One region of the Blautia sp. aa_0143 genome, then DNA from elsewhere that is predicted to be linked to it. Evidence: riboswitches for the same ligand, from Rfam matches in the RefSeq annotation. Region 1 holds a riboswitch; the other holds the start of a gene.
What was found. A riboswitch is a leader RNA that binds a small molecule or an ion and turns the genes downstream of it on or off. The one in region 1 is predicted to bind ZMP and ZTP.
Positions count from the first base shown of each region.

Region 1 (16,615 bases):
TCTGCCCGGCAGGAACACTGGAAGGAGGTATCCCTCTGGTGCTGCTGAACAAATCCATGCGAAGTGCAGTAGGCTGGCTGTACATGTGGAAAAATACAATCCTGGTGATCACCATTATCTTATCAATTATGATATACCGGCCATTCTGTAAGTATATCTGTCCGCTGGGAGCTTTTTATTCGGTATTTAATAAAGTTTCCGTTTTTCGTTACAGAGTAGATAAAGAAAAATGTGTTCACTGCGGAAAATGCAGGAATATCTGCCAGATGGAGGTCGATCCGACGGAAAATCCAAACAGTACAGAATGTATCCGATGTGGAAGATGTAAAAAGATATGTCCGACACAGGCGATCCGGTGTGGGTTTGCAGGCAAACCCTGATACAGAAAAATACGAAAACGGTACAGCTTATAAAATATAAGGTGTACCGTTTTTTGCAGAAAACTACTTTTCCATATTATCTATCAGTAACATATTCAGCTGTTCCCAGCGCTTCAGATCTTTTTTTGTAAAAAGCAGCTGGTGGCGGAACGCTTCGGTAAGCTCTTGTGGTTTTAAAGTGATCACACATTTGAATGCGCAGGGCATCAGATCCGCACTGGAAATCCCACACAAAAGTCCTGTTGTAAAATCTCGAAGCTCCAGAGGATTAAAAATGTACAGGAGATCTTCTTCCAGTGGGTTATACTGATTTACAAAGGAAAAACGGATCAGCATATCACTGTAAAGAACTTTTCCGGTGTAAAAAATCTCACTGCTTCTTCCGTTGGCAGAAACAGAACAGATCGTTAAGGTTGCTTCGTATTTTCCGGATTCGCCTTTTTTTTCATAAATATCGATGACGCCATCCTTCGTACGCTGATAGCGTCCATCGTAAAAGTAAAAATATAGCCGCTGTGCCTGAAAAAATGGGCTTTTTTGTCCTTTTCCCGGTGCATTGGACGGTTTACTGGCTGTTTCAGGAAGACCAGTGGTAAGCTGGGACATAGATACCTGGAGAATCTGGCTGATATCATACAAAGTTTCGATATCAACGGAGATATCTCCATTTTCATATTTGCATACGGTAGCTCGACTTTTATGGATGGCATCTGCCAGATCCTGCAGAGTCATCTTTCCGGCTTTTCGGTATTTTCTTATTTGTTCACCTACATAACAGGTAAAATTACTCATTTTGTTTCCTCATACTATCTATTTTTCTTATTAATTTTTATTGTATACGATTATATCGGAAAAACCGGTATTTTGTAAAGTAGTAAGAAACTTTTTTGAGATAAAATTTCGTAAAAAGAAACTTCTGCCATTTGCACTTATCTTTATTTAAGGTAAGATATGGCTGTTAGGCTGAAGGTTTCAGCCTATATCAAATATATACTTGAAGAGGGGAAATTGAAATGAAAGAAAAAGGAAGTAGCTTTTCCGGCTCAATAGGCTTTGTCCTGGCGGCAGCCGGAAGTGCAGTAGGAGTTGGAAATATCTGGAGATTTCCATATCTCTGTGCCAAAGATGGCGGAGGACTTTTCCTGCTGGTTTATCTGGTACTGGTACTGACTTTTGGATTTGTACTGTTGACAACGGATGTAGCACTTGGGAGAAAGACAAAGAAAAATGCATTGAGGGCTTTTGAATCTCTTGATCCAAAGTGGAAATTTTTAGGACATTTAACGTTTATGGTTCCGGCATTGATCATGACCTATTATTCTGTTATCGGTGGATGGATTGTAAAATATTTTTTTACTTATATTATTTCTGATGGGAAAGATGCGGCTTCAGATGTATACTTTACATCATTTATTACATCAGATATTGCACCCGTTGTATTTATGCTGATCTTTCTGGCACTGACTGCCTGGATCGTATTTCGTGGTGTGGAAAAGGGAATCGAAAAGTTTTCCAGGATCATTATGCCGGGGCTGATTCTTCTGATTGTGATCATTGCGATTTTTTCACTGACACTGTCCCATACTGATACGGATGGAACTGTCCGCACCGGTATGCAGGGGCTGGCTGTTTACCTCAAACCGGATTTTCATGGATTGACGGTAAAACGCTTCCTGGAGATCCTTCTGGATGCGATGAGCCAGTTATTCTTTTCCTTAAGTGTATCTATGGGAATCATGATCACATATGGTTCTTATGTGAAAAATGAAGTTAATTTAAATAAAGCAACAAATCAGATTGAGATCTTTGATACCGGCGTTGCGTTTCTTGCAGGAATGATGATCATACCGGCTGTTTTTGTATTTCTCGGAAAGGATGGAATGGCTTCCGGCCCAAGCCTGATATTTATCTCACTGCCAAAGGTTTTTGATGCCATGGGAGTATTTGGCCGTCCGGTGGCAATTGCATTTTTCCTGATGATGGGATTTGCGGCACTGACTTCCTGCGTGTCTGTCATGGAGACACTGGTTGCAAACTGCATGGAACTCTATCACAAACCCCGTAAGAAAATGTGTGGTGCTGTCGGAATCTATTCTCTTGTTACAGCAGTGCTGATCTGCCTTGGTTATAACAAACTGTATTTTGAACTTAAACTGCCAAATGGTTCCGTTGGACAGCTGCTGGATGTGATGGATTATATCAGCAACAGTTTTCTGATGCCGTTTATCTCACTTTTGACAAGTATTCTGATCGGCTGGGTGATCGGCCCTGACTGGATCATAGGAGAAGTGGAACGAAATGGGGAACACTTCAAACGGGCAGGGTTATATCGCTTTATGATCCGTTATGTAGTGCCGGTTGTAATGCTGATATTATTCCTGGTATCTACAGGATTTGCAGATTTGATTTCATAAGTGTGGTAATATGTTTATGGCGTCTGGACAGTCGCATTAACGGATGACCAGTACAAGATACGATTAAATAACAGAGGATTTGATGAAAAAAGATATGTACGAATGTTGGAGAGAAAACTAATACATAGAACGGAAATGATTCAGAAAATTAGACTTAGCTCACTTTAAAAGTGAAAAAATAATTTGATAATTTCTTGACAAGTACTAATAAATATGTTAGTATTCAATCATCAAATTAATAAAGTCTTCGGTGACTGACGGAGTTGTGGGATAACCACGAGGGAGCCGGAGATTCGATGAGTCGACCGTCTGGGCAGTATTTGAAAAACTTCAGATACTGCTCTTTTTTATGGGATAAAAGATGCAGACGGTTGCAGCGGAGAAAGGAGAACATTATGGGATTTAAAAGTGACATCGAGATTGCACAGGAGTGCACAATGGAGCCAATTACCAAGATTGCAGAGAAAGCAGGTATTGATGACAAATATCTGGAGCAGTATGGTAAATACAAAGCAAAGATCGACTATAATCTCCTGAAAGAAACAGACAAAAAAGACGGCAAACTGATTCTTGTGACAGCTATCAACCCGACACCGGCCGGGGAAGGAAAAACAACTACAACGGTAGGTCTTGCAGATGGAATGCAGAGACTTGGAAAAAATGTTATGGTAGCTCTTCGTGAGCCATCCCTGGGACCGGTATTCGGTGTCAAAGGTGGTGCGGCAGGCGGCGGCTATGCACAGGTAGTTCCGATGGAGGATATCAACCTTCATTTTACCGGTGATTTCCATGCAATCGGTGCGGCAAACAACCTTCTTGCAGCAATGATCGACAACCATATTTTCCAGGGAAATGAGCTGAACATCGACCCAAGAAAGATCACCTGGAGACGTTGCGTGGATATGAACGACCGTCAGCTTCGTAATGTAGTAGATGGACTTGGCGGAAGAACAAACGGTATGCCGCGTGAGGACGGATATGACATTACCGTAGCATCTGAGATCATGGCAGTTCTCTGTCTGGCAAGTGATATCAAAGATCTGAAAGAGAGACTTTCCAGAATCATCATCGGATACACTTATGGCAAGGTTGCTGAGCAGAAACCGGTAACAGCAGGAGATCTTCACGCAGAGGGTGCTATGACAGCACTTCTGAAGGATGCCCTGAAACCAAACCTTGTTCAGACACTGGAGCATGTTCCGGCAATCGTTCACGGCGGACCATTCGCAAACATCGCTCACGGATGTAACTCCGTAACAGCTACAAAGATGGCTATGAAGCTTGCTGATTATGCCATCACAGAGGCTGGATTCGGTGCTGATCTTGGAGCTGAGAAATTCCTGGATATCAAGTGCCGTATGGCAGGTCTTACACCAAGTGCCGTTGTTATCGTAGCAACCGTACGTGCTCTGAAATATAATGGCGGTGTTGCAAAAGCGGATCTTAACAATGAGAACCTCGAGGCTCTTGAAAAAGGTATCCCGAACCTTCTGAAGCATGTAAGCAATATCAAAAATGTATATAAGCTCCCATGTGTGGTAGCTATTAACGCATTCCCGACCGATACCAAGGCAGAGCTTGATTTTGTGGAAGCAAAATGCAAGGAGCTTGGCGTAAACGTAGCACTTTCAGAGGTATGGGCAAAAGGTGGCGAAGGCGGAATCAAGCTCGCTGAGGAAGTAATCCGTCTTGTTGAAGAGCCGAATGACTTCACATATGCTTATGAGCTGGAAGGCTCCATCGAGGACAAACTGAACCAGATCGTACAGAAGGTTTATGGTGGAAAGAAAGTGGTTCTTACAGCAAATGCCCAGAAGCAGGCGAAACAGCTGGAGGCACTTGGATTTGGCAACTGCCCGATCTGTGTAGCTAAGACCCAGTACAGCTTAACAGACGACCAGACAAAGCTTGGTGCTCCGACAGATTTCGAGGTAACAGTAAGAAATCTTAAGATTTCCGCAGGTGCAGGATTTATTGTTGCACTGACAGGTGAGATCATGACCATGCCAGGACTTCCGAAAGTACCGGCAGCAACCAAGATCGACGTAGACGAGAGCGGTAAGATCACAGGACTGTTCTGATATAAAGATTTTTTGAGGGGAATTCAGATAGAAAGCGGTAGAGCCTGCAAAAATAGAGGCTCTGCCGCTTTTTATATTGTTGTGGAGAGAGTATTGAAAAACTTTTAAAAGCAGGAAAAACACTGGGTTTGACGATCCCGTGATACGAATTTGATACGAAAATCCCCGGAAGTGGTCGAGACTTCCGGGGGTTCTTGTTCCGTTTATGTAAGGTGGTTTAATCCTTTAGGCTGTTACTGCCTGTCGTTTCTGTCCAGCCTAGCCACAGTTGCCATAACAGAAACAAAGAAAGTAATTATAGAACTTGTCATAGGACTTTACATCCTTTCAGCTGGAGGTTCGGCAGCAACAGCATTATAGCATGTTCAAAACAAAAATGGTATAATATTATAAATTGTCAAGAATATCAGCAATCTCCTGCTGCTTGTTGGGATAAAACTCACAATGTCGAGGAAATCGCAGAGGGGACGCGCATGTGACATTTGTGTTAATTAAGAGGAATGCTATAGAAAATATTGTAGAGATAAATGAATGTGGGGGGGGAAAAATATGGTATACACATGCAAATATAAATCGCTAATCGGAGATATTTTACTTGCTGCAGATGAAATCGGACTTACCGGTTTGTGGTTTGAAGGACAGAAATATTTTGCAAATACACTTCCGGAAGATTATGTTCCACAGGAAACGAAAATTCTCACAGAAGCAAAAAAATGGCTGGATGTATATTTCTCCGGTGAAGAACCGAACTTTACTCCACCACTTCATCCGAACGGTTCAACATTCAGAAAGGCAGTGTGGCAGATTTTACTGGATATTCCCTATGGACAGACGATTACATATGGAGAAATTGCGCGCAGAATTGCAGTGATGAAAAACACTTCCCATATGTCCGCCCAGGCAGTAGGCGGTGCGGTTGGACATAATGAAATTTCCATTATCATTCCCTGCCATCGAGTCATAGGAACAAATGGAAGCTTGACGGGCTATGCCGGAGGAATTGACAAAAAAATTTCACTTCTTAAGCTGGAACATACAGATATGAGCCGTTTGTTTATTCCAAAGAAAGGAACTGCACTGTAAAACTCAGGCTGAGAGGACGGTCTGGTACAGGCGTCCACGAAAAGACAGATATTTTATTTATGAAAGCATGCTATGAAAATTGCCAGCAGGATTTCGGAGGAATAATTATGGGAAAAATACTGGATGAAGATTTAATCTACGAGATACTGTCCGTGGTGGAAGAGATACCTGAGGGAAAAGTGGCCTCCTACGGACAGATCGCACGGCTGATCGGGCGGGATAAAAATTCACGTCTTGTAGGAAAAGTCTTAGGTATGGCAGAATTTTACGGGAAGTATCCCTGCCACAGAGTTGTGAACCATGCAGGGCGTACTGCACCAGGCTGGAGAGAGCAGAAGATGCTTCTGGAAGACGAGGGTGTGGAGTTTAAGGCAAATGGATGTGTAGATATGAAGCAGTATCAGTGGGAGGAGTAGTGTTTTATGAATTGTAGAAATATGATGCAGATCCCGGAGCTTACAGAAGTTCTGAAGCTGAAAGCAGGGGAAAATGGTCTGGAGTAGTTTGTCCGATGGTGCTATTTTGCAGACTGCCTGCAGTGCATCAAAAGTGAATACAGGATTGAATAACTATATCCATGGAGGAGAATTCGTAGTTCTGACAAATCCCAGTGTCACCGACGACAGCCGGAAACTCGTGCTGGAGGAAAAGGACAGAAACGCCGCAGAGCAGCTGTCTTCCTCTATTCTGGATGCAGAACATTTAAGCCGAGAGCGTGTGATGGCACAGGCCAGATATCTGAACCTTGCACCGCTTACCATGACCGATGAGCAGATGGAGAAAGGACTTGAGATCTTTGAAGCTTCTCTGAAAGAGGCATTAGAAGCATAGATTAATAGAAAGTTACTCTGTAATAGAAAGCTACTCTGTAACAGAAAAATAAAACATGCTTGACAAACCATAAATTCCTCGTATAATTATCAATGGTAATTAACTAAGATAATTATATAAGGAGTTTTTTTATGACAAATGAAAAGATCAAGCGGATGTTTGATGCGTTTTATCAGGCAAAGCGGATCCGGGATATGCTTCCGCCACTGCCTCAGGGGGTGATGCCATCCTACATACAGTATCTGGATGTGATCCATTCTCTGCAGAGAGAAAAAAAGGATATCCGGCTCTCTGATATCAGTGATGCCATGAACCTTCCGCGTCCGGGTGTTACCAGAACAGTGAAAGAAATGGAGACAAAGGGATATCTTCAGAAGCTTACGTCTCCGGATGACGGGCGCGTTACTTACATTTCCATAACAGAAAAAGGAGAGATGCTTTCCAGGAAGTATGATCAGGATTATTTCAGCAGTCTGGCGCCCTATCTTTCAGAGATTTCCGAAGAAGAAGCAGACAATATGATCCGGACCATCGGGAAATTTTATCAGATCATGTGTGACAGGAGGGAACATTATGACAAATGATAAGGCAGATTTTACCCAGGGAAATATCCTGAAGAAGCTGGTTGCATTTATGATGCCGGTACTCGGTGCGCTGATCCTGCAGGCTGCCTATGGTGCGGTCGATCTTCTTGTAGTTGGAAGATTCGGTTCCACATCCGGATTGTCAGCGGTTTCCACCGGAAGTCAGGTACTGAATCTGGTTACCTTTGTAGTGATCCAGTTTGCTATGGGTATCACAGTTCTGATCGCACGTTATCTTGGAGAAAAAAGACCGGAGCAGATCGGCTCCGTTATCGGTGGGGCTGCAATCGTCTTTACCATGATCTCTATCGTGCTGTTTATTGTTATGGTAGGCTTTGCACATCCGATCTCCATGCTGATGCAGGCACCGGAAGAAGCGGTAGCGCTGACTGCATCTTATGTACGGATCTGTGGCAGCGGAATTTTCTTTATTGTCGCGTATAACCTACTGTCTGCTATTTTCCGCGGCCTTGGCGACAGTAAATCTCCTTTGCTGTTTGTGCTGGTGGCATGTATTGTAAATGTGATCGGAGACCTGGTACTGGTAGCCGGCTTACATATGGATGCAGCAGGAGCAGCTATTGCTACGGTTTCTGCTCAGGCCTTAAGTGTTGTATTTGCAGTAGTTCTGCTGATAAAGAAGAAGCTTCCGTTTACCATTACAAAAAAAGATTTCCGGCTGAATCCTCAGTGCAGACGTTTTCTTAAGATCGGACTGCCGCTGGCACTTCAGGAATTCCTGACCCAGATTTCGTTCCTGGCCTTGTGCGCATTTGTCAATCGCCTGGGTCTGGAAGCATCCTCCGGTTACGGAGTTGCATGTAAGATCGTAAACTTTGCCATGCTGGTTCCAAGCTCCCTAATGCAGTCCATGGCCTCCTTTGTTTCACAGAACGTAGGAGCAGGAAAGCCGAAACGTGCGAGAAAATCCATGCTTACGGGAATTGGAGTTGGCCTGTCTGTGGGATGCCTGGTATTTATCCTGATCCTGCTGAAGGGTGATGTGCTGGCAGGATTCTTTTCAACAGATGCCGGCGTTATCCAAAAGGGCTTTGATTATCTGAAGGGGTTTGCTCCGGAGACACTGGTAACGGCTGTTCTGTTCAGTATGATAGGCTATTTCAACGGAAACAACCAGACCATATGGGTTATGGTCCAGGGCCTGATCCAGACGCTTCTGGTACGACTTCCAATGGCGTACTTTATGAGTATCCAGCCGGATGCCAGCCTGACCAAGATCGGTCTTGCAGCACCGGTATCTACCACAGTGGGAATCATTCTGAACATCGGATTCTTTCTGTACTTTACCCGTGTGAAAAAAGAAATTGTTTCGGAAGAATGACCGGATAAAGGGATGTAAATGAGAGGGGTGATATGATATAATCAGAATCACCCCGGCAGAGATGATGGTACTGACCCCTGAAATAGCTGCCGGAATCTTGACAGCTGTAAAGGAGGAGTACAGGATGATTTGCGGGATGACGTATTTTCAGATATGTCTGTATTTTTTGTTTTATTCTTTTGGAGGATGGGTCGTTGAAGTTATCTTCCATGCAGTAACTTTAGGAAAGGTTATAAACCGGGGATTTCTCAACGGTCCGGTATGCCCGGTGTACGGATTTGGTGTACTTTCCGTGTTTGCATTGCTTAATACGCTTCAGAGCGGCGGACATCAGATGAGTGAGGGAATGATCTTTCTGTTTGGAACCGTTCTTGCAACTGCGGTAGAGCTGGTTGCCGGATGGCTTCTGGATGTATGCTTCCATGCAAGATGGTGGGATTATTCTAATAAGCCGCTGAATTTTCATGGCTATATCTGTCTTGAGTTTTCCCTGATATGGGGACTTGCCATTGTGATGGTCGTAAAGGTTTTTCAGAAGTATGTGGAGCGTCAGGCTTCTCATACACCTTCCACACTGGAATGGGTTGTTATGGCAATTCTGTATGCGGTGTATCTGGCAGATCTTATTGTAACAGTAGCGGTGATCCGCGGACTGAATAAGAAGCTTACCCGACTGGATAAGGTACGTGCGGATCTGCGGATCGTGAGTGATAAGCTCAGTGATACTCTGGCAACAACTACCATTGATACAGCACAGAAGGTGGGAGAGGGAAAGGTTCAGGTTGCTCTTGCTAAGGCAGAGCTCAGAGATGCGACTGTGGCTCAGAGAGAAAAATCTGCCGAAATGCTTCGGATGAAGAAAGCGGAGCTTCAGGCACAGTTTGATGAGCTGTCAAGCTCTATCACAAACCATACGGTATTCGGCCAGGGAAGAATCATTAAGGCTTTCCCGGAGATGAAGCACAGAGATTATTTTGAACTGATCCAGGAACTGAAGAAAAAACTCAGATAAGAAAAATAAAATGTGATAAAGAGGCAGCAGGAAATTTCCAACATTTCCTGCTGCCTTTTTTTGGAGTATCAGAGTTTCAGCTTATCGGATTCGTTTCTTTATCATTGGTCCGATGATCATGGCGATGATCATTTTTATGAGATCTGCCGGGATAAACGGAATTACACAGATTCCAAGAGCTGCTTTGAAAGTGGAATCTGCAACGATGCAGAACCATACAGTTCCGAAAAGATAGCATACAATTGTTCCTGCGATCATACCAACGAGCTGGATCAGAGGCTTATGGCAGTTGTCAATTACCAGTCCGGCAATAACAGCCATAACGATAAAGCCGATGATGTATCCGCCTGTAGGACCGGCCAGCTTTGCAGGGCCGCCGGTAAATCCGGAAAATACCGGAAGACCTACAAGTCCAAGCAGAAGATAGATCAGATAGCTGATGGTTCCTTTTTTCCATCCGAGAAGATAAAGGGACAGATAGATGGCAAGATTGGTAAATGAGATCGGAACCGGACCGATCGGAATGGACAGCGGCGCAAGAATACAGGTGACAGCTGCCATAAGAGCGGTCATGGTGATCTCGTAGGTTTTTGTACGTGGTGCAGAGACAGTATTTGTCTGATTCATATTAAAAGAGCCTCCTTTGAAAAAGGTAATATATTTACTGGTTCGGGTAAGTAATGAAATGCTGTAAGTGTGTATGATAGGTCATATGTCCATAAGGATGCTTACGCAGATTCAATCTCATAGGTGAATCCTGCATCCGTAATGGTTTTCAGAGTGTCTTCGATTCCCTGACCACCTTCTGTAAGATAACCGGAAGCAAAAATAGAGTCTACAACACTGAGCAGTTTTTTTTCTTCGCCTTTAAAATAAACTTCTCTTCCGGCAGCACATCGGATATCTGCTTTAGGCACAAGAAGTCTTGCCAGGCAGAGGACCTTCATACAGTATTCGGTTGTCAGCTGGGAAATATCTGCATTTCCGAGAGGAGTTCCCTTGATCGGAAGAAGAAAGTTGATCGGCAGTGCTTCCGGCTGGATCTCACGTAATTCCAGAAGCATGTCAACAACGTCTTCCTTACTTTCACCCATGCCAATGATACCGCCGCTGCAGATCTCGAAACCAAGTCCCTGAAGCATATGGATATTCCGGACACGCTGGTCAAAGGTATGTGTACTGCAGATATTATGATAAAAGGAACGGCTGCTGTTCAGGTTATGGTTGATCCGGTCAAGACCAGCCTCTTTGAGCATTTTTGCCTGGTGCTCTGTGAGAAAGCCTATGGAGCAGCAGAGATGAGTTCCGTGTTCTTTCATTTTGCGGATCCTGCGGGCCAGCTCCTCGATCTCTTTATCTGTAAATTTCATACCACTCAGTCCGATACAATGTCTGGATAAATGATAATCATTTACGAAATCATTGTCCTGATATAATTTGTCTTCATCTACCCATTTGTATTTATCAATATCGGCAGTGGAACGACATGACTGGGCACAGTAGGCACAATCCTGGGAACAGTTACCGCTGCGGGCATTGGTAAGGATGTGGATGCTTACCCGGTTTCCCTTATATTTGTAACGTAAACTGCTGGCACGGTCAATCAGTGCCTCAAGTTCTTCGTCCGGAGTATCTAAAATTGCAATGGCTTCATCTCTGGAAAGCGATGGAGCTTCTTTTTCGCATGATGCAGTGTTCATGTCAATACCTTCCTTTTGAGTTTTTTTGTACGGGTATCACTTTATCACAGAGAAATATCGAATGTCAACTGCAAATATAAAATGAGTTTACAATTAAAAACTGTAGTATTAAGGTAATGCTTAGGATCATCAAAGCAGGTAATTTCCTTGATTCGGTTAAAATCATTCTCAATTCAATATCATATCTTTATAAAATCTTAATACGGAAGCAGAGAATTTTATACTATCTTTGAAAGTAGTTATATATAATAAAATGCATTACGAGGATAGCACTGTTAAAAGTATTGATAAGGAGTTCTGATCATTTATGCCGGAAAAATCATATAAGAAAAAACATATGACATCTTTTCAGCTGATTATCATGGGGTTTGCAGGAGTGATCCTTTTGGGAACCGTTCTGCTGATGCTTCCATTTTCTTCTGCGGAGAAAGTGATCACACCATTTCATGAGGCACTTTTTACAGCCACTTCGGCGGTATGTGTTACAGGTCTTGTGGTAAAGGACACTGGAAGCTACTGGTCCCTGGCAGGCCAGACGATCATTCTTGCACTCATACAAACAGGTGGGCTTGGAGTAGTGACTGTGGCTGCGTCTGTTTCCCTTCTTTCCGGAAAGAAAATATCCCTCATGCAAAGAAGCACCATGCAGGATGCAATTTCAGCACCTAAAGTTGGAGGAATCGTCAGACTGACAAGGTTTATTTTGAGGGGAACATTTTTGATCGAAGCTGCAGGGACGGTGTTGCTGCTGCCGGTTTTTATGGGAGATTATGGAAAAAAGGGAATCTGGATGTCAGTTTTTCATTCAATCTCTGCTTTTTGTAATGCCGGCTTTGATATTCTGGGGACAGATTCCAGTATGTTTCCATCGCTGACTGGGTATTCCGGAAATATACTTATAAATCTGGTAATTATGCTGTTGATCATTACAGGAGGAATCGGTTTTCTCACATGGGATGATATTTATACAAACAAACTGAACTTTAAACGCTACCGCATGCAAAGCAAGATCATTCTCATGACTACCGCATGTCTGATCTTATTTCCGGCAGTTTTTTTCTATATCTGTGATCTGACAAAATTACCCATGGGAAAACGCCTGTTAGCAGCAGCGTTTCAATCGGTAACGACAAGAACTGCCGGATTTAATACTATAAACATTTCAGAGATGAGTGAGGCATCAAAAGCAGTTATGATATTGTTAATGCTAATTGGTGGTTCACCGGGATCTACAGCAGGTGGAATGAAAACAACAACTTTTTCAGTACTTATTTTAAATGCAATTGCGACATTTCGAAGTCAGGAAAATGCAGGAGCTTTTGGGCGAAGACTTGAATATCATGTGATAAAAAATGCAGCGACAATAGCCATGTTATATTTTGCCTTGTTCTTTGGCGGCGGAATAGCGATCAGTGTGTACGAAGGCCTTCCGCTTTTAGATTGTCTGTACGAAGCTGCTTCAGCTGTTGGTACGGTAGGTCTGACTCTGGGAATCACACCGGAACTTCATGTTTTTTCACAAGTCGTGCTGATCATACTGATGTATCTGGGACGTGTAGGTGGTCTGACCCTGATCTATGCGGTATTTTCCGGAAGAAATAAGGGAAATGCAAAGCTCCCTCTGGAAAAAATCACAGTTGGATAAGAAGGAGAAAAATAATATTATGAAAAATGTATTGCTTATTGGACTTGGAAGGTTTGGAAGACATATTGCCATGCAGCTCAATCAGCTGGGACATGAAGTTATGGCAGTTGACTGGAAGGAAGAAAGAGTGGACAAAGTACTGTCATTTGTGACAAATGCTCAGATTGGTGACAGCACCAATGCTGAATTTTTACAGTCCCTTGGAATTGGAAACTATGACATTTGTTTTGTGACCATTGGAGAGAGCTTTCAAAATTCTCTTGAAACAACATCCCTTCTAAAAGAACTGGGTGCAAAATTGGTGATATCCAGAGCTGAACGTGATGTTCAGGAAAAATTTCTTTTACGCAATGGTGCCGATAAGGTAGTTTATCCGGAAAAGCAGGTGGCAAAATGGGCCTCCTTCCGTTATACAGATGATCATATACTGGATTATATGGAGGTGGATGCTTCCCATGCAATTTTTGAAGTGGAAGTGCCGGAAGAATGGGTTGGAAAAACAGTGGGTGGACTTGACATCAGAAAACGCTACAATATTAATATTCTGGCAGTAAAAAATGAAGAGGAATTCAGTATTGCAATTTCACCGGAAACATATTTTGCAGAAAATGATAAATTACTGGTATTAGGAGAATACAGAGCTCTTCAGAAGTGCTTCCGCATATAGCTCATTGCCATGAAGAAAAAATTTTGACCACAGAACAGCTGCGTGATATAATTCCAGAAAACAGCAGTAGAAGGAGAATGACAGAATGAGCTTGAAAATGGAGGATACAGTAAAAAAAAGAACCTATCCGAAACGGCCATTTGCATGGTATGTGGAAAAACCGTCTGCAAAAGATTACTTGCTGACGGTTTTTATATTTGCAGTATGCACTTTGATCGGCCTGCTGTTTCAGAAACTGGATCTTACAGATACAAATATTGTAACGATATACATTTTGGGCGTATTGATCACTTCGATCGTGACAGATGGTTATCTTTGCAGTGTAGCTGGCTCCTTTTTAAGTGTATTCTTATTTTGCTTTTTCCTGATGGAGCCAAGGATGTCTTTTGAGACATATGCGGTGGGATATCCGGTGACATTTTTCATAATGCTTATTTCGTCCGTACTTACAGGAACCCTTGCGGCAAAGCTGAAAATGCATGCAAAGCTGTCTTCACAGATTGCCTTTCGCACACAGGTTCTGTTTGATACGGATCGTCTGCTGCAAAAGGCAAAAAGTGAGACAGAAATCCTCGGAGTTACCTGTACACAGCTGATACGCCTGTTAAACCGCAGCATCACGGCATATGTTGTGGAAAATGGAACTTTATCAGAAGGAAAGCTTTTTTCCGGGGAAAAAGAGAGCACAGAGGATTTTCTGACACAGGAAGAACAACAGGCGGCCAGATGGACTTATGAAAACAGACAGCGTGCCGGCGCATCCACACAGTATTTCTCACAGGCAAAATGCTTATATCTGGCAATTCGAAGCGGGAATAATGTTTATGGCGTAATCGGGATCCCTCTGCAGAAAGAAACACTGGACTCTTATGAATACAGCATCCTGCTGTCTGTAATAAATGAATGTGCACTTGCAATGGAGAATGTACAAAATGCCATAGAAAAAGAAAAAAATGCGGTTTTAGCAAAAAATGAGCAGCTGCGTGGCGATCTTCTTCGGGCGATCTCCCATGACCTGCGTACTCCGCTTTGTTCTATTTCCGGAAATGCAGATATGCTTCTCAGTAACAGTGACCGTCTGGATGAAGCTACAAGGTATCAGATCTACACGGACATTCATGAGGATTCAGAGTGGCTGATCGGAGTTGTGGAAAATCTGCTTTCCATTACCAGGCTCAATGATGGAAGATTGAAGTTTAAATTTACGGATCAGCTTTTGGATGAGGTAATAGCAGAGTCACTCCGACATATCGGCCGGAAGCATGATGCGTATAAGATCGTGGCGGACTGTGAAGAACTTGTTCTTACACGTATGGACGTGCATCTTATTATACAGGTTCTGGTAAATTTGATCGATAATGCGATAAAATATACGCCGTCAGGCTCTGTCATCAGCATTCGGGGGTTCAAAAAAGCCGGTAAAGCACAGGTAAGCGTGGAAGATAACGGCCCCGGAATTCCGGATGAAATGAAGCCACATATTTTTGAAATGTTTTATACAGGGAAAACAACCGTTGCAGACAGCCAACGGAGTCTGGGACTTGGCCTGGCACTTTGTCGCTCGATCATAGAAGCTCACGATGGAACACTGGTTCTTTCGGATCATGCTCCGCATGGATGTAATTTTACTTTTACTTTACCATTAAGCGAGGTGACATTAAATGAATAAGACATTAATTCTGGTGGTTGAGGATGACAGACCCATACGGAACCTGATCGTTACCACATTAAAAACACATGACTATAAATATCTGGCTGCAGAAAATGGGGCTTCGGCCATTTTGGAGGCTTCATCACACAATCCGGATATCGTTCTTCTGGATCTGGGCCTTCCTGATATGGAGGGAGTAGAGGTAATAAAGAAAATCCGTACCTGGTCGAATATGCCTATCATCGTGATCAGTGCCAGAAGTGAAGATATGGACAAAATAGAGGCACTGGATGCGGGTGCAGATGATTATATCACAAAACCATTTTCAGTAGAAGAATTACTTGCGCGTATCCGTGTCAGCCAAAGACGGCTTGCCATAACGCAGTCAGGAAAACAGCCGGAAACATCTGTTTTTGAAAATGGTGGATTAAAGATAGATTACACGGCAGGCTGCACATTCCTGAAGGACAGAGAACTGCATCTGACGCCCATTGAGTATAAGCTGCTCTGCCTTTTATCTCGTAATGTTGGAAAAGTATTGACACATACATATATTACTCAGCAGATCTGGGGACGCTGCTCGGAAAACGATGTTGCTTCTCTCAGGGTTTTTATGGCAACACTGCGGAAAAAACTGGAGCCTGAAAAAAACGGTGTACAATATATCCAGACGCACATAGGAATTGGATATCGCATGCTCAGAATCGAGAAACCTGAGTAGGAAACGAACTCTTCTTTATGAAGTCGGAAGGGCTGACGGAAACAGTGGAGCATAAATTCTGTGCATCGCGAAGCGTGTTGCTGAGAACGGAGTGAACAGTAACTAGGGTTTACAGGGCAGATGCATGGAATAAAATTTTGTTTGACTTTTTGAAAAAGAGGCAATATAATTACAGGGAACGAGTGGCAAGTAAGCGTAAATCCAGTTTACCGGCTACTCGTTTTCATTTTACAAAAATGAATATCGTCATGAAAAAGTGTGTAGCGTGTCAGCGTAAGTCCAGCTTATATGACAGGGTGCGCACTTTTTTTGTGCCAAAAAGAAAGGAGGTGACATGCTCCCACCACTTAAATCTTACGATTTTGAAGTGGGGGCTTCCTGCTCAATTGCCCTTTAGGGCAAAGCTAAAACAGGCTATCCCCGCGTGTCCTGCGGTTTTGTTTTTTATGTTTATCCGGTTACGGATTTTTTTCTTGTGCCGTCAGGCACATTCTTTATAGATCC
Region 1 covers NZ_RCXU01000041.1:329-16,943, reverse strand. The annotation lists gene EAI83_RS15690 (4Fe-4S binding protein) at 1-380, shown strand, start outside; gene EAI83_RS15685 (helix-turn-helix domain-containing protein) at 444-1,172, opposite strand; gene EAI83_RS15680 (sodium-dependent transporter) at 1,394-2,794, shown strand; ZMP/ZTP riboswitch at 3,035-3,116, shown strand; gene EAI83_RS15675 (formate--tetrahydrofolate ligase) at 3,190-4,875, shown strand; gene EAI83_RS15670 (methylated-DNA--[protein]-cysteine S-methyltransferase) at 5,425-5,958, shown strand; gene EAI83_RS15665 (MGMT family protein) at 6,066-6,374, shown strand; gene EAI83_RS15660 (hypothetical protein) at 6,448-6,789, shown strand; gene EAI83_RS15655 (MarR family winged helix-turn-helix transcriptional regulator) at 6,921-7,373, shown strand; gene EAI83_RS15650 (MATE family efflux transporter) at 7,363-8,715, shown strand; gene EAI83_RS15645 (putative ABC transporter permease) at 8,840-9,727, shown strand; gene EAI83_RS15640 (biotin transporter BioY) at 9,809-10,354, opposite strand; gene bioB (biotin synthase BioB) at 10,456-11,427, opposite strand; gene EAI83_RS15630 (TrkH family potassium uptake protein) at 11,735-13,072, shown strand; gene EAI83_RS15625 (potassium channel family protein) at 13,092-13,739, shown strand; gene EAI83_RS15620 (ATP-binding protein) at 13,825-15,408, shown strand; gene EAI83_RS15615 (response regulator) at 15,401-16,111, shown strand; partial or broken gene EAI83_RS15610 (RNA-guided endonuclease InsQ/TnpB family protein) at 16,593-16,615, opposite strand, start outside.

Region 2 (16,615 bases), on a different contig from region 1:
AAAGTTTCCAAAGACGGTGTTATCACTGTTGAGGAGTCCAAGACCATGCATACAGAGCTTGACCTTGTAGAAGGTATGCAGTTTGACCGTGGATATATTTCCGCATACATGTCCACAGATATGGAGAAAATGGAGGCAACTCTTGATGATCCGTACATCCTGATCACAGACAAGAAGATCAGCAATATCCAGGAGATCCTTCCACTTCTTGAGCAGGTTGTTCAGGCCGGTGCGAAACTTCTCATCATCGCTGAGGATGTTGAGGGTGAGGCCCTTACAACTCTGATCGTCAACAAACTGAGAGGAACCTTCCAGGTAGTAGCTGTAAAAGCTCCTGGCTATGGTGACAGAAGAAAAGAGATGCTTCAGGATATCGCGATCCTGACAGGCGGACAGGTGATCTCCGATGAGCTTGGTCTTGACCTGAAAGAAGCTAAGATGGAGCAGCTTGGACGTGCAAAATCTGTTAAAGTTGCAAAAGAGAACACAGTTATCGTTGATGGTCTCGGTGACAAAGATGCCATTGCAAAACGTGTTGCACAGATCCGTGCGCAGATCGAGGAGACAAAATCCGAGTTTGATAAAGAGAAACTTCAGGAGAGACTTGCAAAACTGGCTGGCGGCGTAGCTGTTATCCGTGTAGGTGCTGCTACTGAGACAGAGATGAAAGAAGCAAAACTTCGTCTTGAGGATGCTCTTGCAGCAACAAGAGCAGCTGTTGAGGAAGGTATCATCGCAGGTGGCGGATCTGCTTACATCCATGCTTCCAAAGAGGTTGCAAAACTTGCAACAACACTTGAAGGAGATGAGAAGACAGGTGCTTATGTGATCCTGAAAGCTCTTGAGGCTCCGCTGTTCCACATCGCTGCAAACGCAGGACTGGAAGGCGCTGTTATTATCAACAAAGTAAGAGAGTCTGAGATCGGTACAGGCTTCGATGCTCTCAATGAGAAATACGTAAACATGGTTGAGAACGGAATCCTTGATCCGGCTAAGGTTACAAGAAGTGCTCTTCAGAATGCTACAAGTGTTGCATCTACACTCCTTACAACAGAGGCTGTAGTTTCCACAATCAAAGAAGATACTCCGGCTCCGGCTGCAAACCCGGGAATGGGAATGATGTAATTATCAGCTGAGCAGGTGAAATAATTAATTCACAAAATGAGAGGGCCTGCGCCATAGACGCGGCTCTCTTTTTGTGTTATAATCAAAAAGTCAGTAAATTACGAAAGGAAGAAACAAATGAGTGACTTATATTCAGAGCTTCTGGTAAAAAAGAAGCAGACAGCGAAAGATCTGGTTGTGAAATACGGTCTGATAGCGCTGACGGTGATCATGGTCCTGGGAGGCCTTGTGCTGAATGTACTTTTGCTGGTACCGGCTATTGCACTTGGTATTGCATGTTATTTTGTAATACCGAAGACAGATCTGGAGTACGAGTATCTGTTTGTTAACGGAGAACTGGACATTGATATGATCATGTCAAAATCAAAAAGGAAAAGAGTGAAATCGCTCCAGCTTGCGGAGGCAGACCTTGTGGCACCATTAAAGTCCCACAGAATGGACTATTATAATGGCAATCAGAAGATGAAAGAGTATGATTTTTCATCAGGAATTGAGGATCATAAACGCTATGCAATGATCATAAGAGACAGTGGAGAAACCTGCAAAGTGATCCTGGAACTGGATGACGCACTTGCAAATACCATGAAAAATTCTGCACCAAGTAAAGTTTTTTTGGATTGACATGAATCTTGTTTTTTGTTACACTAGTTCACAAATTTAAAATATCTTACACAAGGGAGGAAATGCAATGGGTACTATTATTGGTGAAGGCATTACGTTTGATGACGTCCTTCTGGTTCCGGCTTATTCTAAAGTGATTCCGAATCAGGTAGATGTTTCAACGTATTTAACCAAGAAAGTAAAGCTGAATATCCCCATGATGAGTGCGGGAATGGACACAGTTACAGAGCACAGAATGGCAATTGCCATGGCCAGACAGGGTGGTATCGGTATCATCCACAAGAATATGTCCATCGAAGCACAGGCAGAAGAGGTTGATAAGGTTAAACGTTCTGAGAACGGTGTTATTACAGATCCATTTTATCTTTCACCGGAGCATACACTGAAAGATGCCAATGATCTGATGGCGAAATACCGTATTTCCGGTGTTCCGATCACAGAAGGCAGAAAGCTTGTAGGTATTATCACAAACCGTGATCTTAAATTTGAGACAGATTTCAGCAGAAAGATCAAGGAGTGCATGACTTCTGAAGGACTGATCACAGCCAAGGAAGGAATCACACTTGAGGATGCCAAGAAGATCCTTGCGAAATCCCGTAAGGAGAAATTACCCATTGTAGATGACGACTTTAATTTAAAAGGACTCATTACCATCAAGGATATCGAGAAACAGATCAAATATCCGCTTGCAGCCAAGGATGCACAGGGACGTCTTCTCTGTGGTGCGGCAGTTGGTATCACAGCCAATGTACTTGCACGTGTAGATGCACTTGTGAAAGCGAATGTGGATGTAATCGTAATTGATTCCGCACATGGTCATTCTGAGAATATCTTAAAAGCAGTCCGCGAGATCAAGGCTGCATATCCGGAACTTCAGGTTATCGCAGGTAACGTTGCAACAGGAGCAGCTACCAAGGCACTGATCGAAGCTGGTGTAGATGCAGTTAAAGTTGGTATCGGACCTGGATCTATCTGTACCACACGTGTTGTTGCAGGTATCGGTGTACCGCAGGTTACTGCTGTTATGGATTGCTATGAAGTAGCCAACAGCTACGGAATCCCGATCATCGCAGATGGTGGAATCAAGTATTCCGGAGACATCACCAAGGCTATCGCGGCAGGCGCCAATGTCTGCATGATGGGCAGCATGTTTGCTGGATGCGATGAGAGCCCGGGAACATTCGAGCTCTATCAGGGAAGAAAATATAAAGTATACCGTGGAATGGGATCTATTGCAGCTATGGAGAACGGCAGCAAGGATCGTTACTTCCAGGAGAACGCCAAGAAGCTTGTTCCAGAAGGTGTTGAAGGACGTGTTGCATACAAAGGACACGTTGAGGATACCGTATTCCAGTTAATTGGCGGTTTAAGATCCGGTATGGGTTACTGCGGAGCAGAGAACATTGAGAAGCTGAAAACAACAGGCAGATTCATTAAGATCTCCGCTGCATCTCTCAAGGAGTCACATCCACATGACATCCATATCACAAAAGAGGCTCCAAACTACAGTGTAGATGAATAATAAAGGAAAAAAAGGTAAGACCGGTAAAAAGTCACCCAGGCCGTCCCATAGCGGGCGGCCTGTTTCCGTAAAGAAAACTTCCTCCGGGTCTTCCAGAAGAAAAAAGAAGTCTTTGAGAAAAAAGAACCCGATCAAGATCCTGCAGAGGATTGTGCTGATATGTATCATTGTGATCGTTGCTTTTGCTGCGTGTGCGTTAGGATACGCATTTTTTGAGATGCGCATGGAACAGAGTGAAACTCAGTCCGGACAGGAAGAAATATCCGGGAATGCCAGCGGAAATGGCGGACCGGAACAATGGCAGGCAGAAGGAGCACCTTTTATTGATGTGGAGCTTCTGACACCGAATTCCTATTCCAGACCACAGATTTCTATCGAACAGGTAAATTATATAGCCATTCATTATACGGCCAATCCGGGATCTACTGCCGTATCCAACCGGAATTATTTTGAAAATCTTGCGACAACGCAGGACAACAAAGTCAGCAGTCATTTTGTGGTAGGGTTGGAGGGAGAAGTGGTACAATGTATTCCCACTTCGGAAATATCCTATGCCACAAATTCCAGAAATGTAGATACCATATCCATTGAATGCTGCCATCCGGATGAAACAGGGCAGTTTAATACAGCAACCTATGATTCAGCGGTAAAGCTGACAGCGTGGCTTTGTACACGCTTTGGACTGACTTCGGATCAGGTGATCCGTCATTATGATGTCACAGGTAAAGACTGTCCGAAGTATTACGTGGAAAATCCCGATGCATGGATCCAGATGAAATCAGACATTGCAGCACAGATCCAGACAGATTATGCATTACAGGGGAAATAAAGTGTTACTGTTTATTTTGTGAGCAACAAGAAGTCTGGAAAAATAATTTCTGAAAATAGGGGCTTGAAAATTAAGAAGAAGTATTGTAGTATAACAGCAGAAGCTGCATGACTGGCGGAAAGTAGGATTACCTACAGGGAGTGCAGTGAAGTGAGAAGCCGACCGCCTGGGCAGCCTGATAAGGGGTGTCCAGGCGGTTTTTTGTTACCGTTCATATCCTGGGATAAGCCCCGGGCCTTACATTAGACAAGGAGGACTGTGAAAAATGACGACATTTTCACTTGAAAAAGAACTGAAAGAAAATTCCTATCCGGGAAGAGGAATTGTGATCGGACGTTCCGCTGACGGGAAACATGCAGTTACTGCATATTTTATTATGGGAAGAAGCGAGAACAGCAGAAACCGTATTTTTGTTGAGGATGGGGAAGGAATCCGTACACAGGCTTTTGATCCGTCCAAGCTTACAGACCCGAGCCTGATCATTTATGCACCGGTACGTGTCCTTGGAAATAAGACCATCGTAACAAACGGTGATCAGACAGATACGATCTATGAGGGAATGGACAGACAGCTCACCTTTGAACAGTCTCTCCGCAGCAGAGAGTTTGAGCCGGATGCGCCGAACTATACACCTCGTATTTCAGGTGTTCTTCATGTTGAAGACGGTAAATTCAATTATGCGATGTCTATTTTAAAGAGCAATAACGGAAATCCGGATTCCTGTCTTCGTTATACATTTGCCTATGAGAATGCGGCGGCAGGACAGGGACGTTTTATCCATACTTATAAATGCGATGGAAATCCACTTCCAAGTTTCGAGGGAGAGCCGAAGCTGGTAGAGATCCCAAGCGATATTGATGAGTTTACGGATCTCCTCTGGAAGAGCCTGAACCAGGATAATAAAGTTTCTCTCTTTGTTCGTTTTATTGACATTGAGACAGGAAAATATGAATCCAGGATCGTAAACAAGAATAAATAAGAAAATAGGGATATCACAGAGAACGGAGGAGCTTTTTCATGAAAGAATTACAGTTAAAATACGGATGTAACCCAAATCAGAAACCATCAAAGATCTATATGGCAGATGGAAGTGAGCTTCCGATCCAGGTACTCTCCGGAAGACCAGGATACATCAACTTCCTGGATGCCTTTAATGGCTGGCAGCTGGTACGTGACCTTAAGAAAGCAACCGGACTTCCGGCAGCAACTTCATTTAAGCATGTATCTCCGGCAGGTGCTTCCATCGGACTTCCGCTGAATGAGACACTGGCAAAGATCTACTGGGTAGATGATATGGACTGGAAGAATTTTTCCCCGCTTGCATGTGCGTATGCAAGAGCAAGAGGTGCAGATCGTATGTCATCATTTGGTGATTTTATTTCTCTTTCTGATGTCTGCGACAAAGATACCGCAATGCTGATCAAGAGAGAGGTTTCTGATGGTGTGATCGCACCAGGATATACAGAGGAGGCTCTTGAAATTCTGAAGCAGAAGAAAAAAGGCAATTACAATGTGATCCAGATCGATGAAAACTATGTTCCAGAACCTTTGGAGCACAAACAGGTATTTGGAGTCACCTTTGAGCAGGGCCGCCAGGAGCTGGCAATTGATGATGCGCTGATCTCCAATATTGTAACAGAGAATAAAGAGCTTACGGAAGAAGCCAAGAGAGATATGAAGGTTTCTCTGATCATCCTGAAATATACACAGTCCAATTCTGTATGCTTTGTTAAGGACGGACAGGCTATCGGCGTTGGTGCAGGACAGCAGTCCCGTGTACATTGTACACGCCTTGCAGGTCAGAAGGCAGATAACTGGTATCTCCGTCAGTGTCCGAAAGTACTGGAGCTTCCGTTTAAAGACACGATCACACGTGCGGAGAGAGATAATGCCATTGATGTTTACATTGGTGAGGAATATATGGATGTCCTTGCAGATGGTGCATGGGAAAAGACATTCACAGAGAAGCCGGAAGTGTTCACAAAAGAAGAGAAGAGAGCATGGCTGGATGGTCTTACCGGCGTGACACTGGGATCCGATGCATTCTTCCCATTCAGTGATAATATCGAGCGCGCATATAAGAGCGGTGTAAAATATATTGCAGAGCCGGGTGGATCTGTACGTGATGACGCAGTTATCGATACATGTAATAAGTATGGAATGGTGATGGCATTTACAGGAATCCGCCTTTTCCACCACTAAAAGATGCATGCCTTGGCCATGATATGCAGCTGAAATAAAAGATAAAAAATATAAAGTCCCGAATCTGAATTTCTGGAAAAAAGAGATCAGACCCGGGACTTTTTGATCGAAAAAGGATAGTTTTAAAAATAAAAAAGAACTCTGAAAAACTCAGAGTTCTGAAGAGCGATAGACGGGGCTCGAACCCGCGGTCTCGACCTTGGCAAGGTCGCGCGTTACCAACTACGCCACTATCGCATATGTCTTATCGTTTCAAGTGTTTCCCTCAGCGACAAGACATATATTAGCATAGATTTTATATTCTGTCAAATGTTTTTTGGAATTTTTTTGAAATTATACACAACATATAAAGTTTATTCCAGACGTCTGAAATAGAACTTGTATATGACAATATTTCGGTGGTTTATGAGTTATTGTCTAAGTGGTAATAGCGCAAAACATGATCCGGATAGTATTGGTCACCATAGTCCCATGGACCGGCAGGATCATGAAGGGGATCATCTTCATCACGTTGTGTGCCGCCGCTTGCCATCTGAGCAAAGGCCTGAGCACTTTGGGCCGTCCACACAGTCTGACCGTTTTCTTCCAGATAAGCAAAATAGGAATCGGCTCCGAAATTGTATGCCTGCAGAGCCAGACGGATTTTGGAAAGATCAGTCGGACCGGTACAGACGGCCTTTTCCAGAGCATATTTCAGTTCCTGGATGCCACAGGAAATAGAGTAAGAAGGATCTGTGATACCATTGGGCTGCTGAGGATATCTGGTGTTGTAGGCTCCTTCTGAGGACTGCATGGGATCGGTACCCTGTCCGGAGCTTTCCTGCATCATCACAGCCAGGATCAGGTCTACATAGTCGGACATATCATATTGTGCTGCTTCGCTGGAAACCTCATCGCGATAAGCTTCACAGGCTGCATTGATCTGATGGGTTTCCTTCTGCCTGCCGGAAAATTTGGAAAAACGCAGAAGGATACAGCCCACGATCAGCAGAAAAAGACATGTCAGAAAGATCTTCTGCCTTCGCACCTGCTGTACACGGAGTTTGTGGCGCTGTTTTTTAGTAAGGGTTGGTTTCTTGTGTTTTGTATTCATATAAGTATTGTATCCGTTATGGATAGATTTGACCAGTTAAAAAATATGATCTTTTTGTTAAAAATTTCTGAAGACTGTCCTGTGAAATTGCAAAATATGATCTGATATGCTATGATAGTCGGGACAAACCGTAGAATGCCGGAAGAAAGGAGGCAAGATTTCATGCGAAAAAAGCTTCTGGCAATTATTTTATGTGCTTCTATGCTTTTCCCTGCATCCGTATCAGCAGAGGTACTGGGATATGAAGCAACACTGGATACATATACAAAGGAGAAAAAAACACCTCAGCAGTTTCAGATCGATGATGGGGCGGGAAATACAGTAAATGTTTTGGCGAAGAGTGATACGCTTTATGTTACAGCGAAAAATACGGAAATCCGGTCCAATCCGGGAGACAGTGGTACAGAGCTGCGTTCTGTGATCCTGGGAACGAAACTTGAAAGAATTGCAGTCTGTGACAATGGCTGGAGCAAGGTGACCTTCCAAAAGAAAGGTGAGGACAAGATCATCGGTTATGTTTCGGACAGCGTGCTCAGTGATACGGAGATCGTAAATAAATTTACAGATACAGTTACAGCGGCACAGGACAGTGATATCCTGGATTATCCCGGCAAGAAGGACGGAGAGGTTGTAGGAGAGGTCCTTCAGGATGATGAGCTGAAAAGAACAGGTACGGTAGATGCTATCTGGAGCAGGATCGTTTACACAGATGACAGTGGTTCAGATCACGTCGGCTATATTCCGACCAGCTGCCTGGAAGGTTATCAGGCTACGGAAGTGGCCAAGGCAGAGCAGGAAAAGAATACAAAAGCAGGATCCCTTACTAAGAGTTCCGGGGAGGGCGTTTTTGCGGATGCGGTAGATGGTGTAACTTCCACAGGTGGTTCCGGAAGTACCGCATCTGGCGTACAGATCGGAACGCCGGTATCAGTATCTTCTGACGCGACACTGAAACCACTGGGAACATTCCGGATCACGCATTATTGTCCGTGCAGCATCTGTTGCGGACCATGGGCGAATGGAATTACTTCCACAGGAGTAACGGCCACTACCAACCGTACGATCGCAGTGGATCCGAGTCAGATCCCATACGGTTCCAAAGTAGTGATCAATGGACAGGTTTATGTTGCAGAGGACTGCGGAGGAGCGATCCGGACCAATTGCATTGATGTATATGTGGCAACACACTCCGAAGCAGAGCAGAAGGGCGTGTTTTATACAGAAGTTTATTTGCTTCAGTGATCAGAAAAAGACTGCTGTAGATTCCACAAGGGATTTGCAGCAGTTTTTTGTATAAAAAAACTCTGACCAGCAGAGGCTATTCTGCGATCAGAGTAAAAAAATAATGCCCAGAGCCGGAATCGAACCAGCGACACGAGGATTTTCAGTCCTCTGCTCTACCAACTGAGCTATCTGGACATGTCTCTTTCGAGTACTTTGTTACTTTAACACATTTATGTAGAGAATGCAAGGAAAAAATAAAAAAAGCAGATGTTTTTCTGAAAAATCTGATTTTCAAAAAAACATCTGCAATATTATGGCTACAGATTTATCTGGCAGCAAGATAGATTTTTTCCATATCTTTCATGTTCAGCTGTTTGAACACACCGATGGTACGGGTGTCTTCAAAGCTGCATTTAAACGCCAGATCATGAATCTCCTTTTCTGTAAGATCAAGACCAAGCTCATGAAGGCTGGTAGGCATCTGGATGGAACGGAAATAGTCTTCCATGGCTTCTATGCCGGCAAGAGCAGTTTTGTTGAAGTCGGTACTGCAGGGAATGTCAAAGATATTGACTGCAAACTGGGCAAAGCGTTCCGGATTTGCATCATAAACGTAACGTGCCCAGCTTCCCCACAAAGCGGCAAGACCGGCTCCGTGAGCCACATCGTAGGTGCCGCCCAGTTCATGCTCCAGCTGGTGACAGGCCCAGTCACCACCGCCGGTTCCGCAGCCGGTAAGTCCATTGTGGGAAAGACTGCCGGCCCACATGATCTCTGCCCGTGCAGTATAATTATCCGTCTCCTTCATCAGGATCCGGGAGTTATAGATCACGGTCTGCATCAGAGATTCGCTGATACTGTCGGTGATCTCCATGGTTTCGATATTTACAAAGTACCGTTCCATAGTATGCATCAGGATATCCACACAGCCGCTTTCGGTCTGATATTGCGGCAGGGTATAGGTGAGGCGGGGATTTAAAATAGCAAAACGTGGGCGGCACAGATCGTTGCGGGCACTACTTCGTTTCAGCCAGCCCTCTTCATTGGTGATCACACAGGATCCGCTCATTTCACTTCCGGAAGCTGCGATCGTCAGGATAACGCCTACAGGAAGACAGGCTTTTGGGGTTTCGGTGCGGAGAAAAAAGTTCCATACATCTGTATCCGGATTGGCAAGTCCATAGCCGATGGCCTTGCAGGAATCAATAACGCTGCCACCGCCAACAGCCAAAAGAAAATCAACCTGTTCTTTGCGGCAAAGCTCAATACCTTCACGTACCTTGGAGAGACGGGGATTGGGAACCACACCGCCAAGAGTGACATAGGAAATTCCAGCTTCATCCAGAGAAGATCGGATCTCATCGATCAGACCGGAGCTTACTGCACTGTGGCTGCCATAATGGATCAGTACTTTGCTGCAGTTCTGCTCTTTTAGAACAGTGCCGATCTTAAGGTGTGTATCTTTTCCGAAAATAACCCGGGTAGGGGTAAAATATTCAAAATTTCTCATAGAGATTAGGCTCCTTTTTATGATTCATGATCTATTGATAAATATAAGGAATCTGTTTCCTTACAGGTCAAGCAGATATTTATGATCCCGCAGGGGTATCATCTTGATTCATTTAATTGGTTTAAAGTCGTTATAATAATAGCATAGAAGAGAAACAGACGCAAATAAAAGCTATTGAAAAAAAGGTGTAATTTTGGGGGAATGTGATATAATGACTTCTGTGAAGGAAAAGTGACCTGATCACAGAAACAGACCAATGCGAAGCGTATATTATAGAACAGATCCAAACGAAGAAGAAAGCAGGTGTCTGAAATGGAGAATATCATTATCATAGGAGCAGGTCCGGCCGGGATCTCGGCAGCACTTTATGCGGCAAGAGGAAATATGGATCCGCTGATCATAAATACAGGAATCGGTTCACTGGAAAAAGCGGAGAAGATCGAGAACTATTACGGACTGGAGCAGCCGCTGTCCGGCAGAGAACTTTTCGAAAGAGGTCTTGCCCAGGCAAGAGCACTTGGAGTACGGATCTTGGATGCCCAGGTTGTGGGAATGGGTGGTTTTGATACTTTTGAGGTGAAAACTACCGCAGGAGATTTTGAGGCACGCAGCGTGATCCTGGCAACCGGAAGCAGGAGAGCTTCTGCCAGGATTCCGGGAGTAAAGGAATTTGAGGGAAAAGGTGTCAGCTACTGCGCAGTATGTGACGCATTTTTTTACAGAGGAAAAGAAGTGGCAGTGCTTGGAAACAGTGATTTTGCTCTTCATGAAGCAGAAGAACTTTCTCATACCGCTTCCCGTGTGACGATCTTTACAGATGGAAAGAAACCGGAATTTTCAAGAGAAAATCCGCTTCCGGTTAACACCATGAAGATCCAGGCGATCGAAGGGGATGAGCGTGTTTCCGGCATCCGCCTGAAAAGTGATGTGTCCATGCAGGAAGCAGGTACCGGAGCAGATTCTTTTGTGCCGGCAGAGGGAGTCTTTGTAGCACTTGGTACAGCCGGAAGCTCGGAGATGGCCCGCCAGATCGGAGCGGAATTGAATGAAAAAGGAAATATCCGGGTCAATGAAGAGATGGAGACTACAGTTCCGGGACTGTATGCAGCAGGTGATTGCACCGGTGGACTTCTCCAGGTGGCAAAAGCTGTTCATGACGGTGCCCAGGCAGGACTTTCCGCCTGTCAGTATGTGCGGAAGCTTCTGAAGGCGTAAGCATAAGCTGATACTAAAAATAAATACAGGATCAAGGAGGAATTTTATCATGGCAAAAGTTTTTACAACAGACAATTTTGAAACTGAGGTATTAAAGGCAGAAAAGCCGGTACTGGTAGATTTTTGGGCAACCTGGTGCGGACCATGCAGACGTCAGGCTCCGGTCGTGGAAGAGCTTGCAGAAGCCGGATATGAGGTTGGCAAGGTTGACGTAGACAAAGAGCCATCACTGGCACAGCAGTACAAGATCATGAGTATCCCCACACTGCTGGTATTCAAAGAAGGAAAAGAGACCGCACGTTTTGTGGGACTGACATCAAAGACAGAGCTTGAGGCAGCGCTTCAGTAACCAAAACAGAAAACAGAAAAAACAGATACAGCTCTGGGAACCGAAATGGTTTCCGGAGCATTGTTGGTTTACTGAAAATTTTAGACAAGGGTTAATAAAAATATGGATGAGAAAATAATAAAAAAGAATGCAGTGCCTGTGATCGCGGCAATGATCACAGCGCTGGCCTTTTCTTTTACGGGCCTTCCAATGGATGGAAATACTTCTGTAGAGAAAATGAGCGATGTTTATAATGGATTGGGATGCACGAGCTTGCTTGCATGGATCCTGCTTCTTATTTTATACGTGAAAGGATGGGAGGGCTACCGGAAATACAGAAACTGGCAGGCACATGTTTTGGCAGTGATCTTTTCGGCGGGAATGCTTCTTGGAACTTCTTATTTTACAAATGGAAACTGGGATTTTCTGTTTGGCGCAAAGAAACAGATCCTGATCTCAGCCGGATGTTTTATAGGATTTTATATTATCTGTGATATGGGAATCACTTATTTTTGGAGGATTCCTGAGATGGAGTTTTTCCGAAAGGCCTGTGGGCGTATCCCGGCCAGAGAGGAAGAAGTAATGTGGTTCCGCCTGGCAAAGATATCTATGATCATTGGATGGACACCGTTTATCCTGGCATTTCTCCCAGGTTCGATCCCGGCAGATGGATTTCGGCAGCTGGATGTATTTTTGGGAGCTATGCCGCTGGACAATCATCATCCATGGGTCCTGACGATGATCATGGGTGGACTGCTGACACTTGGAAAAACTATCTGGTGTTATAATTTTGGAGTATTTTTGATCGTCATTGTGTTTACTTCTGTGGAAATCTGGTGTTACAGTGCGGTAGTCCGCTATCTGTACAGATGGAAGGCTCCAAAATGGATACTTTTTGGTACTGTTCTGCTGTTTGCATTTGTTCCCATATTTGGAAGCTATGCCCAGGCAGTGATCAAAGACGGATTGTATACGGCAGTCATTACTTTGTATTTTGCAGTGTATATAGATATTTGTCATTCCTTTTCCAAGAGAAAGGCAGTATATTTATTTCTTCTGGGAATCAGTGTTTGTCTTACCCGAAATAATGGCATTCATCTGGTCCTGCCTTCTTTGATCCTTTTGTTTTTCTTCCTGGTAAAGGGTGCGAGGAAATATGCATTTATTGTGGCTGTCTGTGTTTTTGCCTGCTATCTGGGCGTAGAAAAGGGGGCAGCACCTGCCCTTGGCGTGGCACCTGGATCCCGATGTGAAATGCTTTCGGTACCGTTTCAGCAGACTGCCCGATATCTGAGAGAATATCCGGATGATGTAACCGCAAGTGAGAAGAAAGCGATAAACAGGATCCTGGATTATGATGTTCTTGCCGAGAAGTATAATCCGGAACTGTCGGATCCTGTGAAAATTACATTTAGGTTCAGAGATGATGATAATGATCCTAAATTGGATGGATACATGAAAGATTATTTTAAAGCCTGGTTTGCCATGTTCCGTCGTCATCCGGGAGTATATGTCCAGGCGACATTGAATAACACCTACAGCTATAATGATCCGTTCCATATGGGAAGAGGACAGCAGGGCGTGTACCGGTTTTACATAGATAAACTGTATCAGAAAAAATCCGGGATCGATGTCAGCTATGTGGGCCCAAAAAAGATCCAGTATCTATTCAGGCTTTATGATGAATTATGGATGCGTGCACCTGGGCTGGGACTTATCTTAAGTGCAGGAACGTATACCTGGCTTACTCTGTTGCTGATGGGATATCTTCTGGTGAAGAAGCAATGGAAAAAACTCCTGATCTTTGCCATACCTGTGCTGAATATACTGATATGTCTTGTGTCTCCTGTAAATGGGATGATCCGTTATATGTGGCCGGTAATGACTATTATGCCGATGCTGTTCTGGTGGATCTTGCAGCCGGCACCTAAAACATCTTCAAATTAAAAAGTATTCATCATTTCATAAAGACGTCTTTTATCCAGAATGCGGATCGATCCCCGTGAGATCTGGATAGAGCCGTCTTTATTCATTTTTTTAAGGCTGCGGCTGACAGCTTCTCTGGCACTCCCGATGGAGCGGGCGATGGCTTCCTGTGTGAGAGTGAGCTCATCGGAACCGGTATCTGCAGCTTCATCCAGAAGAAAGGCTGCGATTCTCTGAGTCAGAGTCATAAAAAATGTCCGTTCGATTCCTGCGATCACATCTGAGAAATGTTCAGTTGTCCGTTTGTAGATGAAATTTTCCAGATAGATATTGTTTTTCATCAGCCGGGAAAAAGGAACTGCCGGAAGCAGAAGCAGATCACAATCTGTTTCTGCATCGATCTGTACATCAAATGTAATGGCAGAAAGCATGCAGGAGGCGGAAAGAGTGCAGATGTCACTGTCCTTTAAACGGTACAGGGTTGCCTCTTTTCCCTGAGCGGACAGTAGATAAACACGGAGAACTCCCTTCAGAAGAAAAAGAGTTCCTAGGCACTGGCGCTCTTCAGACTGTATGGCAGCACCTGCCGGGTAATGAAGCTCGCGAATGTTATCAAGAAGAAAATTCCGATCTTCTTCCGTCATATGTTCCCAGAAGGGAAACGCCTGAAAATAATTCAGACAGCTGTTTCGATCCATAAAAAGATTACTCCTTTATAAAAATATATAGTACTCATTTTAACGCTGTTTGGATGGAAATACAACAAAAACGGCATTTTTGCGGCAGGAGGGAAATCCCTGTTTGTTACTGTTCACTCCGTTCTCAGCAACACGCTTCGCGATGCACAGAATTTATGCTGATCGCATAAATTCGCGCGGTATGTCTCGGGTTTTCTGTGACCTTCGCTCACAAAAAACACCTCGCGGAATATTACCAGTGAACAGTAACCCCTGTTTTTCTATTTACATCCGGTGGCGGGAACGTTATAATCATAAAGCGAAAAGGATCAACAGAGAAATAATGAAAACTGCCGGGGAAAGAAATTATCCGACAGAAGTTAGGAGAATATAAAATTTGAAAATCTTACTTGCAGCATGCAATGCAAAATATATCCATTCCAATCTTGCGGTATATAACCTGAAATCCTGTTCCGGAGAATACAGCTCCAGGGTTGTGGTCAAAGAGTATACGATCAATCAGATCAGGGATGACATTTTAAAAGATATTTATCTGGAGCAACCGGATGTGGTCTGCTTTTCCTGCTATATCTGGAATATTTCTTTTGTCAGGGAGCTGGTGCCGGATCTTAAGAAAATCCTTCCACAGGTGGAGTTTTGGGCAGGAGGCCCGGAGGTATCCTACGATGCGGTGGAATTTCTGAAAAAGAATCCTGCGTTTTTTGGAGTGATGGTGGGAGAAGGAGAGGAAACCTTCCATGAACTGGCAGGTTATTATATAGAAAGAAAACCGGAAACTTTGAGCGGGATCCGCGGAGTGGCTTTTCGTGATGAAAACAAAGGCAGGGATATTGTACACACGGGCTGGCGGGAATTGATGGATTTAAGTAAAGTTCCGTTTGCATACAGCAATCTTACAGAGTTTAAAAACCGCATTATTTATTATGAGAGCAGCAGGGGATGCCCCTTTTCCTGCAGTTACTGCCTTTCTTCCATAGATAAGAAGCTTCGGTTCCGTGATATTGAGCTTGTAAAAAAGGAATTGCAGTTTTTTATTGATAATAAAGTTCCTCAGGTCAAATTTGTGGATCGTACCTTCAACTGCAAGCATGACCATGCCATGGAGATCTGGAGGTATATTACGGAGAATGATAACGGAATCACCAATTTTCATTTTGAGATTTCAGCAGATCTTCTCCGTGCGGAGGAGCTGGCGCTGATGAAAACCATGCGTCCGGGACTGATCCAGCTGGAGATTGGTGTACAGTCCACCAATCCTCAGACCATCAAAGCCATTCGGAGAACCATGGATTTTGAAAAGCTGAAAGGGATTGTAGAGCAGATCCACAGCTTTGGAAATATCCACCAGCATCTGGATCTGATCGCAGGACTTCCCTATGAGGGATACGACAGCTTCCACAAGTCCTTCTGCGATGTTTACGCACTGCGTCCGGAACAGTTTCAGCTTGGTTTTCTGAAGGTGCTGAAGGGTTCACACATGATGGAAATGACAGGGGAATATCAGATTCTTTACAAGGATCGGGAACCCTATGAGGTACTTTCCACAGCCTGGATGACCTACGGGGAGATTTTAAGGCTGAAAATGGTGGAAAGTATGGTGGAAGTGTATTATAATAGTGGGCAGTTCAAAAATACCCTTGTATTTCTGGAGAAGTATTTTGACGATCCTTTCCGGATGTATGAGGCACTTGGCAGATTTTATGAGAAAAAAGGATACTCGGAGATCTCTCATTCCAGGATGAGGCGCTATGAGATCCTTATGGAGTTTGCCGGAGAACAGAAAGAGATCCCGTCGGAAGCACTTTCCGATGTAATGCTCCTGGATCTTTATCTTCGAGAGAATTTAAAGAGCAGGCCATCCTTTGCTTCAGACCAGAAGCCGTATGAGCGGCTGATCTGGGATTACCGGAAAGCGAAAAAAATCCCGAAAACCGCCCATATCGAGGTGTTCCGGGATGGAAAGAAGCTTCTTTTTGATTATACAGACAGGGATCCTTTGACCAACAATGCGCAATTAACGGATATTACAGATGAGGTGAATGATAATTATGGGAATGTTTGATCCGAAAAAAAGAAAAGTGATCACAGCGATCATCGCAGTTATTCTGGTACTGGCAATGGTAGTTCCGACAGTGCTTTCGCTTATCCTTTATTAAGGCGGCAGTTATGAAACTTGGAAAAAAAGCACTGGAGGCGCTTCAGGCAGAGATAGACGGACGGCTTATGCCGGGAGACGAGCTGATCGTGGCAGGCCCTGTGGCAGCAGAAGGAACTGCATGGATCACAAAGAATTATTATGACAGGCTGCGGGAGTTTTTTGCA
Region 2 covers NZ_RCXU01000025.1:26,982-43,596, forward strand. The annotation lists gene groL (chaperonin GroEL) at 1-1,125, shown strand, start outside; gene EAI83_RS12865 (DUF6106 family protein) at 1,243-1,746, shown strand; gene guaB (IMP dehydrogenase) at 1,814-3,268, shown strand; gene EAI83_RS12875 (peptidoglycan recognition protein family protein) at 3,381-4,097, shown strand; ZMP/ZTP riboswitch at 4,195-4,276, shown strand; gene EAI83_RS12880 (IMP cyclohydrolase) at 4,363-5,076, shown strand; gene EAI83_RS12885 (phosphoribosylaminoimidazolecarboxamide formyltransferase) at 5,115-6,299, shown strand; tRNA gene EAI83_RS12890 (tRNA-Gly) at 6,464-6,536, opposite strand; gene EAI83_RS12895 (lysozyme family protein) at 6,703-7,392, opposite strand; gene EAI83_RS12900 (3D domain-containing protein) at 7,555-8,634, shown strand; tRNA gene EAI83_RS12905 (tRNA-Phe) at 8,739-8,811, opposite strand; gene EAI83_RS12910 (iron-containing alcohol dehydrogenase) at 8,942-10,126, opposite strand; gene EAI83_RS12915 (NAD(P)/FAD-dependent oxidoreductase) at 10,439-11,341, shown strand; gene trxA (thioredoxin) at 11,391-11,690, shown strand; gene EAI83_RS12925 (DUF6020 family protein) at 11,793-13,616, shown strand; gene EAI83_RS12930 (Crp/Fnr family transcriptional regulator) at 13,613-14,293, opposite strand; gene EAI83_RS12935 (B12-binding domain-containing radical SAM protein) at 14,670-16,355, shown strand; gene EAI83_RS12940 (AIR synthase-related protein) at 16,460-16,615, shown strand, end outside.
Region 2: it holds a riboswitch for ZMP and ZTP, as region 1 does, so the genes downstream of both, EAI83_RS12880 (IMP cyclohydrolase) here and EAI83_RS15675 (formate--tetrahydrofolate ligase) in region 1, are expected to answer to the same signal.